Regions from separate parts of the Streptomyces sp. NPDC014891 genome, predicted to be linked through region 2. Evidence: riboswitches for the same ligand, from Rfam matches in the RefSeq annotation. Region 2 holds a riboswitch; each other region holds the start of a gene.
What was found. A riboswitch is a leader RNA that binds a small molecule or an ion and turns the genes downstream of it on or off. The one in region 2 is predicted to bind thiamine pyrophosphate.

Region 1: another riboswitch for thiamine pyrophosphate. It lies ahead of thiO (glycine oxidase ThiO); the one in region 2 lies ahead of thiC (phosphomethylpyrimidine synthase ThiC).
Region 3: another riboswitch for thiamine pyrophosphate. It lies ahead of ACF09E_RS15610 (thiamine ABC transporter substrate binding subunit); the one in region 2 lies ahead of thiC (phosphomethylpyrimidine synthase ThiC).

What each region holds. Positions count from the first base shown of each region.
Region 1 is NZ_JBIBWF010000009.1:69,061-72,308, forward strand. It holds gene ACF09E_RS24925 (thiazole synthase) at 1-11, opposite strand, end outside; gene thiS (sulfur carrier protein ThiS) at 17-217, opposite strand; gene thiO (glycine oxidase ThiO) at 214-1,560, opposite strand; TPP riboswitch at 1,558-1,671, opposite strand; gene ACF09E_RS24940 (NAD(P)/FAD-dependent oxidoreductase) at 1,805-2,989, shown strand; gene ACF09E_RS24945 (Rv2175c family DNA-binding protein) at 3,087-3,248, shown strand, end outside.
Region 2 is NZ_JBIBWF010000011.1:71,756-75,003, reverse strand. It holds gene thiC (phosphomethylpyrimidine synthase ThiC) at 56-1,849, opposite strand; TPP riboswitch at 1,843-1,989, opposite strand; gene ACF09E_RS28665 (YibE/F family protein) at 2,061-3,248, shown strand, end outside.
Region 3 is NZ_JBIBWF010000005.1:63,208-66,455, forward strand. It holds gene ACF09E_RS15605 (ABC transporter permease) at 1-797, opposite strand, end outside; gene ACF09E_RS15610 (thiamine ABC transporter substrate binding subunit) at 836-1,930, opposite strand; TPP riboswitch at 2,028-2,138, opposite strand; gene rlmN (23S rRNA (adenine(2503)-C(2))-methyltransferase RlmN) at 2,168-3,248, opposite strand, start outside.

The DNA.
Region 1 (3,248 bases), on a different contig from region 2:
TCGTCGGACATCGTGCTCAGCCCCCCTGGACCGCGGTGAGGATCTCGACCCGGTCGCCCTCGCCGAGGAGCGTCGTCTCCCAGGCCCCGCGCGGCACCACCGTCTCGTTGAGGGCGGCGGCGACCCCGGACGGGGCCTTGGTGAGCGTCGCCACGAGGGCGCCGAGGGAGACGGGGCCGGAGAGCACGCGGGCCTCTCCGTTCACGGACACGTTCATGCGGGCTGCTCCTGACGTACGGGGGCGGGCGCGGCGGAGAACCGGCGCGGGGTGAAGGGGCGGGCCTCGTCGGGGAGGGCGCCGGTGGTGAGCACCTCGGCCATGACGTCGCCGGTGACGGGGGTGAGCAGGACCCCGTTGCGGTAGTGGCCGGTGGCCAGGTGCAGCCCGGGCAGGGCGGTGGGGCCGAGCAGCGGGGCGTTGTCGGGGGACGCGGGGCGCAGGCCCGCCAGGGTCTCGGTCAGCGGCAGCTCCGTGAGCCCGGGGACCAGCTCGTGGGCGTCGCGCAGCAGCTCGTACACCCCGCCCGCCGTCACCGTGGTGTCCCAGCCGAGCTCCTCGCTGGTGGCGCCGACGACGAGTTCGCCGTTCTCGCGGGGCACCAGGTAGACGTGGCTGCCCCGGACGACGGCCCGGACCGTCCGGGAGAGGAAGGGGGCGTACGGCGCGGGCACCCGCAGCCGCAGCACCTGGCCCTTCACCGGGCGCACCGGCGGCAGCACCTCGTCGGGCACGCCCGCGAGGCGGCCGCTCAGGCTGCCGGCGGCGAGCACGACCTGCTCGGCCGTCAGCTCCCGGCCCCCGGCGAGCACGACACCGTGCGCCCGGTCCCGCCGCACCGTCAGGCGCTCGGCGAGGGCGCGGTGGAAGACCACTCCGGCCCGTTCGCAGGCGACGAGGAGCGCGGCGGCGAGCCGGCGCGGATCGACCTGGTGGTCGCCGTCCACCCGGAGCCCGCCGCGCACCCCGGGGGCCAGCATCGGTTCCAGCCGGCGGCACTCGCGGCCGCTGAGCCACTCCGAGGCGAGTCCGCAGCGGCTCTGCAGGGCGTGCAGTTCGCGCAGATGGGCCCGGTCGTCGGCGTCGAGGGCGACGGCGAGCGTGCCGCAGGCGCGGTGGCCGACGTCGTGGCCGGTGGCCTCCTCCAGTTCGGCGACGAACGCGGGGTAGCGGGCGGCGGAGGCGAGGTTGAGCCCGAGGAGGGTCTCCTCGCCGTAGTGCAGTTCGGTGACGGCGGCGAGCATCCCGGCCGCCACGTGGGCGGCGCCGCCGCCGGGGGCCGGGTCGACCACGGCGGTGCGCAGGCCGCGCAGGGCGGCCCGCCAGGCCGTGACCAGGCCGATGATCCCGCCCCCGACCACGAGGACGTCGCTCCCGCGGACGTCGGACGGCCCGGCGGCGGGCGGTCCAGCGTCGGACGGCCCGGCGTCGGACGTTCCGGCGGCGGGCCGCGCGGCAGGCGGTCCTGCGGCGTCCGGCGTCCCGGCTCCCGGCGCGTGGTCCGCGGCCGCGCGGACCTCTGGCGCGTGCTCCTCTGGCGTGTGGACTTCGGAAGAACGCATGGGCGTCCAGCCCCTCCCTTCGCCGGCATGACCCGGATCAGGTTCGTACGGTCGGAGGCCGTCCCAGCCTCCCTCTCAGCCCGGTGCGTCCGGGCTCCCGCGAGTGCTTTACGCCCGACACACTAGCTTCCGCTCCGGGCCGGGCGCAGACCCCTCCCTTCCTGACGGTCCGTCAGATGCGTAAGGTGGTCGGGTGAGCGAGCAGAAGCAGGCACAGCAGCACGTCGTGATCGTCGGCGCCGGCATGGCGGGCGTCCAGACCGCCGTCGCCCTGCGGGAACGGGGCTTCACCGGCCCCGTGACCCTCATCGGGGCCGAGCCCCACCAGCCCTACGACCGGCCCCCGCTCTCCAAGGCCGTCCTCCTCGGCAAGGCCGAGGACTCCGCCTTCGACGTGGACTTCGACGAGCTCGGCATCGAGCTCCGCCTCGGCCTCGACGTCACCGGGCTGCGCGCCGCCGACCACGAGATCGACACCGAGGCCGGACCCGTCGCGTACGACGCCCTCGTCCTCGCCACCGGAGCCCAGCCGGTCACCCTGCCCGGCACCGACGGCGTCCCCGGCGTCCATCTGCTGCGCACCCTCGACGACGCCGTCCGGCTCGGACCCGTCCTGGAGCGCCGCCACGACGTCGTGGTCGTCGGCGCCGGATGGATCGGCGCCGAGTTCGCCACGGCCGCGCGCGCCGCCGGCTGCGCCGTCACCGTCGTCGAGGCCGCCGACCGCCCCCTCGCCGGAGCGCTGCCCGCCGAGGTCACCGCCCCCATGGCCGAGTGGTACGGCGAGAACGGCGCCGAACTCCTCACCGACGCCCGCGTCCACACGGTCGAACCCGGCGCACCCGGACGGGTCGTCCTCGCCGACGGCCGCGAGCTGCCCGCCGACGCGGTCGTCGTCGGCATCGGGGCCCGCCCCGCCACCGGATGGCTCACCGGCTCCGGGATCGCCCTCGACCCCGACGGCGCCGTCACCGCCGACGAGCGGCTGCGCACCAGCCTGCCCGACGTGTACGCGGTCGGGGACTGCGCCTCCTTCCCCTCCGCCCGCTACGGGCGGCGCCTCCTCGTCCACCACTGGGACAACGCCCTGCAGGGTCCCCGCTCCGTCGCCGCGACGATCGCCGGGGCGGACGCCGGCGAGGATCCCGGCCCCTACGACCCCGTCCCGTACTTCTGGTCCGAGCAGTTCGGCCGCTTCGTCCAGTTCGCCGGCCACCACGCCGACGCGGACGAGCTGCTCTGGCGCGGCGACCCGGCCGAGCCGGCCTGGTCCGTGCTGTGGCTCCGGGCCGGGGTCCCGGTGGCCCTGCTCGCCGTGGGCCGCCCCCGCGACCTGGCCCAGGGACGGAAGCTGATCGAGGCCGGGACCGCCGTGGACCCCGCCCGGGCCGCGGACCCCGCCGTCCCCCTCAAGGCGGCGGTCGCGTAGGGGGCGTCCCGCCGATCGGGCCCCGCCGTCCCCCTCGAGGCGGCGGTCGCGCGGGGCCCGACTACCGGCTGTCAGTCCGGGATGGCAGGCTTGTCCTGTGACCGAGATTGACGTGAAGATCGATGCGCTCGTCCCCGCCTGGCTCTATGTGCCCGACATCGCGGAGATGCTCGATGTCGAGGTGACGCGCGTGCGGCAGCTGATCAAGGAAGGCCAGCTCATCGCCGTGCGCCGTGGAGAGAACAACGCCCTGCAGGTG
Region 2 (3,248 bases):
CCGGCCCGCGACTCCCCCGGGGTCGCGGGCCGGTGTGGTCGCCGGGCGGCGGGGGTCAGTCCGCCAGCGGGAGGTACACGCGGTTGCCCGTCGCCGCGAACTCGGCCGACTTCGCGGCCATTCCGGCCTCGATCTCGTCCGCCTTCAGGTCGCCGCCGTGCTCCCGGCGGATGTCCTGCGAGATCTTCATCGAGCAGAACTTGGGTCCGCACATCGAGCAGAAGTGCGCGGTCTTCGCGGGCTCCGCGGGCAGCGTCTCGTCGTGGAACTCGCGCGCGGTGTCCGGGTCAAGCGCCAGGTTGAACTGGTCCTCCCAGCGGAACTCGAAGCGCGCGTCCGACAGCGCGTCGTCCCACTCCTGCGCGCCCGGGTGGCCCTTGGCCAGGTCCGCCGCGTGGGCCGCGATCTTGTACGTGATGACGCCGGTCTTCACGTCGTCGCGGTTCGGCAGGCCCAGGTGCTCCTTGGGCGTGACGTAGCAGAGCATCGCCGTACCCCACCAGGCGATCATGGCCGCGCCGATGCCGGAGGTGATGTGGTCGTACGCGGGCGCGACGTCCGTGGTCAGCGGGCCGAGCGTGTAGAACGGCGCCTCCTCGCAGATCTCCTGCTGGAGGTCGATGTTCTCCTTGATCTTGTGCATCGGGACGTGCCCGGGGCCCTCGATCATCGTCTGCACGTTGTGCCGCTTGGCGATCGTGTTCAGCTCGCCGAGCGTGCGCAGCTCGGCGAACTGCGCCTCGTCGTTGGCGTCCGCGATCGACCCCGGGCGGAGCCCGTCGCCGAGCGAGTAGGTGACGTCGTACGTCGCGAGGATCTCGCAGAGCTCCTCGAAGTGCGTGTAGAGGAAGTTCTCCTTGTGGTGCGCGAGGCACCAGGCGGCCATGATCGAACCGCCGCGCGAGACGATGCCGGTCTTGCGGCGCGCGGTGAGCGGCACGTACGGCAGGAGCACGCCGGCGTGCACCGTCATGTAGTCCACGCCCTGCTCGGCCTGCTCGATGACCGTGTCCTTGTAGATCTCCCAGCTCAGGTCCTCGGCGCGGCCGTCGACCTTCTCCAGTGCCTGGTAGAGCGGCACGGTGCCGATGGGCACGGGGGAGTTGCGCAGGACCCACTCGCGGGTCGTGTGGATGTTGCGGCCGGTGGACAGGTCCATCACCGTGTCGGCGCCCCACTTGGTGGCCCAGGTCATCTTCTCCACCTCCTCCTCGATGGAGGAGGTGACGGCGGAGTTGCCGATGTTGGCGTTGACCTTCACCAGGAACCGCTTGCCGATGATCATCGGCTCGATCTCCGGGTGGTTGACGTTCGCCGGGAGCACCGCGCGGCCCGCGGCGATCTCCTCGCGCACGACCTCGGGGGAGACGTTCTCCCTGATCGCCACGTACTCCATCTCCGGGGTGATCTCCCCCCGGCGGGCGTACGCGAGCTGGGTCACGGCCCGGCCCTCGCGACCGCGGCGCGGCAGGCGCGGGCGGCCGGGGAAGACCGCGTCGAGGTTCTTGAGTCCCCCGCCGCGCGGCGAGGTGTGCTTGATGCCGTCGTCCTCGGGACGGGCCGGCCGGCCCGCGTACTCCTCGGTGTCGCCGCGCGTGATGATCCAGTTCTCGCGCAGCGGCGGAAGGCCCCGGCGTACGTCGGTGTCGACGCCCGGGTCGGTGTACGGGCCGGACGTGTCGTACAGCGTGACGTCCTTGCCGTTGGTGAGGTGCACCTGGCGGACCGGCACCCTGAGGTCGGGGCGCGAGCCCTGGACGTATCCCTTGTGCCAGCCCGGCGTGCGAGCGCCGTCGGCAGAGGTGTCGTTCTGCTCGGAGGCAGGCGTGCGTGCATCCTGAATGGTCATGAGACCGATCTCCCTACGCCGGCATTACCCGGTAACAGGTTCGGCGGTCGGCGCAGCCTCCTCCCGTACGTACATCGGTACGCGCGTACGGTGATCAGCGCCCTCTCAGCCCGGTGCTCCGAGCTCCCGCGTGTGCAAAGGTGCCACCACGCTAGCGTCATCCCTGGCGTGCTGAACAGTGGGCCCCTGCCGTTCTTGCGATGATCGGTCGGTGACTTCCCCCCGACAGACCCCCGAGCCGCACGGCCACGACCACGACCGCGGGCCCCACGAGCATGCCGCGCCGCATGCCTCGCACGGGCACGGTCCGGCACACGGATCCCATGGGCACAGCCACAGCCACGGGCCCGCGACCCCGGTGTCCCGGCATCTGCGCAGGGTCATCGCCGCGATCCTCATCCCCTTCGCCACGGCGGTCGTGGTCGGGCTGGTGGTGCTGTGGCCCGGTGGCACGCCCCCGCACGAGCGCACCGGCGTCGGCTTCGACCGGCAGACCGAGCAGGGCAGGGTCGTCTCGGTCCAGCAGGTCGACTGCGCCTCCGTGAACGCGGGTCAGGTGCCGCCCACCGGTGACACCTCGACGCCGGAGGGGCGCGAGGCGGTCAGGTCGCAGGAGGGGACGTGCGGGAAGGCGACGATCGAGGTCACCAGCGGTCCGGAGAAGGGGCGCACGTTCACCGAGATCGTGCAGCCCGACGCCCCGCGCCAACTGCACGAGGGCCAGGGCGTGGTGGTTGCCTACGCCCCCGACGCGCCGCGTGACCTGCAGTATTCGGTGACCGACGTGAACCGCAAGTTCCCGCTGGCGGTGCTGGCCGGGATCTTCGCGGTCGCCGTCGTGCTGGTCGGCCGGATGAAAGGCGTGATGGCCCTCGTCGCGCTGGTCGTGAGCTTCCTCATCCTGACGTTCTTCATCCTGCCGGCGGTCCTCGACGGGTCGAACCCACTGGTCGTGGCGGTGGTCGGATCGAGTGCGATCATGCTGATCGCCCTCTACATGTGCCATGGGCTCTCGGCCCGGACCTCGGTCGCGGTGCTGGGGACGCTGATCTCGCTCCTGCTGATCGGCCTGCTCGGCTCGGTGTTCATCGGCTGGGCCTCGCTGAGCGGCAACACCGACGACAACACCGGCCTGATCCACGGCCTGTACCCGGAGATCGACATGTCCGGCCTGCTCCTGGCCGGTGTGATCATCGGTTCGCTCGGTGTGCTCGATGACGTCACGGTCACCCAGACGTCGGCGGTCTGGGAGCTCAAGCAGGCCGATCCGGGCATGGGGCCGCGTGCCCTGTACCGGGCCGGCATCCGGATCGGCCGGGACCACATCGCCTCGGTCGTGAACACGCTGGTGCTCGCCTACGCGGGTGCCGCCCTCCCGCTGCTGCTGCTCTTCTCCATC
Region 3 (3,248 bases), on a different contig from region 2:
GACGTCTGCTCGGGCGCCACCATCCGCAGCGCCGTCTCCCGTCGGCGGACGGCCCGGGCGTGCACGGCGAGGACGGCGCCGACGGCGGCGAACTGCAGCATCGTGAGGACGGCCGCCGTGGTCAGGTCGAAGCGGACGACGGTCTGCCGGTAGATCTCCGTCTCCAGGGTGGAGTACGTGGAGCCGCCGAGGATCTCCACGACGGCGAAGGAGCTCGCCGTGAACAGGAAGACCATGAGCGCCGCCGCGGCCACCGAGGGGGCCAGCGCCGGCAGGGTCACCGTCCGCCACGCCCGCCAGCGGGACGCGCCGAGCACCCGGGCCGCCTCCTCCTGCCGCGGGTCCAACTGCGCCCACAGTCCGCCGACGGTCCGTACGACCACGGCGTAGTTGAAGAACACATGGGCGATCAGGATGGCCCAGACCGTGGTGTCGAGCCGTACGCCCCACAGCTCGTCGAGGAGGCCGCCGCGCCCGACGAGCGCCAGGAAGGCCGTACCGACCATGACGGTCGGCATCACGAAGGGCACGGTGACGACGGCGCGCAGCAGCACCTTCCCGCGGAACTCGAAGCGCGCGAAGACGTACGCGCCGGGCAGCGCGATCAGCAGGGTGAGACCGGTGGAGGCGAGCGCCTGCCAGAGCGTGAACCACAGGACGTCGAGGATCTCCGGCCGGCTCAGCGTCTCGCCGAACCGGCCGAACCGCCACAGCCCGTCGACCCGGAGCCCGCGCTCGACGATCGAGACGACGGGCCAGGCGAAGAAGAGCGCGAAGAAGGCGACGGGCAGGGCCATCAGGCCGAGCCGCGCCGCGCTTCCCCGGCGGTCGGGGACTACTTCAGAACGAGTGACGACCACTGCTGGATCCACGGGTCACGCTTCTCGGCGATCTTCTCGGGCGCCATGGTCTCCGGCTTGTCGATCACGACGCCGTGCTTCGTGAACAGCTCGGGCAGGGCCGCGTCCTTCGCCACCGGGTTGACGAACATCTGGAGCGGCATGTCCTCCTGGAACTTCTTGGAGATCAGGAAGTCGATCAGGGCCTTGCCGCCCTCGGGGTTCTTCGCGCCGTTCAGCAGGCCCGCGAACTCGGTCTGCCGGAAGCAGGTCCCAGTGGACACCCCGGTGGGGGCGGTCTTCGGCTGCGGCTCGGCGTAGAGCACCTCGACCGGCGGGCTGGAGGCGTACGAGACGACGAGCGGCCGGTCGCCCTTGGCCTGCTTGCCGCCGGCGGAGCCGGAGAACTCCTGGTTGTAGGCGAGCTCCCAGCTGTCGACGGTCTTGACGCCGTTGGCCTTGAGCTTCTTCCAGTAGTCCTGCCAGCCGTCGTCGCCGTACTTCGCGGCCGTGCCGAGGAGGAAGCCGAGGCCCGGGGAGGAGCGCTCGGGGTTCTCGACGACGAGCAGGTCCCGGTACGCGGGCTTCGCCAGGTCGTCGAAGGTCACCGGCGGCGCCAGCTTCTTGTCGGCGAAGTACTTCTTGTCGTAGTTGACGCAGATGTCGCCGGAGTCGATCGGGGTGACCCGCTGCTCCTTGTCGAGCCGGTACGCGGCCGGGACACCGTCGAGGCCCTTCGCGGCGTACGGCACGAAGATCCCGTTGTCGAGGGCGCGGGACAGCAGCGTGTTGTCGACGCCGAAGAAGACGTCGCCCTGCGGGGAGCCCTTGGTCAGGATCTCCTTGTTGACGGCCTCGCCGGCGTCGCCGCTCTTCAGCACCTTGACGGTGAAGCCGGTCTGCCGGGTGAACGCGGCCAGCACCTCCTTGGAGGCGTTGAACGAGTCGTGGCTCACGAGGGTCACGGTCTTGGGCGCGGGCGCGCCGGACGGGCCGGACGCCTTGCCGGCGTCGTCCGCGCCGCAGGCGGCGAGGGTGGTGACGCCGAGCGCCGCGACGAGCGCGGCGGCGGCGGCCTTCTTGATGCTCACCGGAATGGTGCTCACTGAGATTCCTCCTGGGTGTGACCAGGAAGAGACGCGGCCCTGCCCACGACCGGCGGACCGGACGCGGGCAGGGCGCAACAGCTTGAGTTAACGACCGAACTTCCTACCCAGAATGACCTGGGCAAGGTTCAGAGGGTCTGCGGTCCTACGGTGACCGCACTCTCAGCGCTGTGGCGCTCCCCTGTCGGAATATGGAGATGTGTTCGACCTCAGAGTACAAGGTCAGCGTTCGGCGGCCGCCAGCTGTCCACAGGCACCGTCGATCTCCTGGCCCCGGGTGTCCCGCACGGTCACCGGCACGCCGTGGCGGGCGATGGCCTCGACGAAGGCCTTCTCGTCCTCCGGACGCGAGGCCGTCCACTTCGAACCCGGCGTCGGGTTCAGCGGGATCAGGTTCACGTGGACCCGGCGCCCCTTGAGCAGTCGGCCCAGCAGGTCGCCGCGCCACGCCTGGTCGTTGATGTCCCGGATGAGCGCGTACTCGATGGAGATCCGGCGGCCGGACTTCTCCGCGTACTCCCAGGCCGCGTCGAGGACCTCGCGGACCTTCCAGCGCGTGTTAACGGGCACCAGGGTGTCCCGGAGCTCGTCGTCCGGGGCGTGCAGCGAGACGGCGAGACGGCACTTGAAGCCCTCGTCGGCGAAGCGCAGCATCGCGGGCACCAGACCCACCGTGGACACGGTGATCCCGCGCTGCGAGAGCCCGAGGCCGTCCGGCTCGGGGTCGGTGAGGCGCCGGATGGCTCCGACGACCCGCTTGTAGTTCGCGAGCGGCTCCCCCATGCCCATGAACACGATGTTGGAGAGCCGCGCCGGTCCCCCGGGCACCTCCCCGTCGCGCAGCGACCGCATGCCGTCCACGATCTGGTGCACGATCTCGGCGGTCGACAGGTTCCGGTCGAGCCCGGCCTGCCCCGTCGCGCAGAACGGGCAGTTCATCCCGCAGCCGGCCTGCGAGGAGATGCACATGGTCACCCGGTCCGGGTAGCGCATGAGCACCGACTCGACGAGCGTGCCGTCGTGCAGCCGCCACAGGGTCTTGCGGGTGGTGTCGTCGTCGCACGAGATGTGCCGGACGACGGACATCAGATCGGGCAGCAGCTCCCCGGCCAGCTTCTCCCGCGAGGCGGCCGGGATGTCGGTCCACTCGGCGGGATCGTGCGCGTACCGCGCGAAGTAGTGGGTGGACAGCTGCTTGGCGCGGAACGGCTTCTCACCGATCGCGGCGACGGCCTCCTTCCGCTCGGCGGGCGTGAGGTCGGCCAGGTGCCGCGGCGGCTTCTTGGCTCCGCGGGGGGCGACG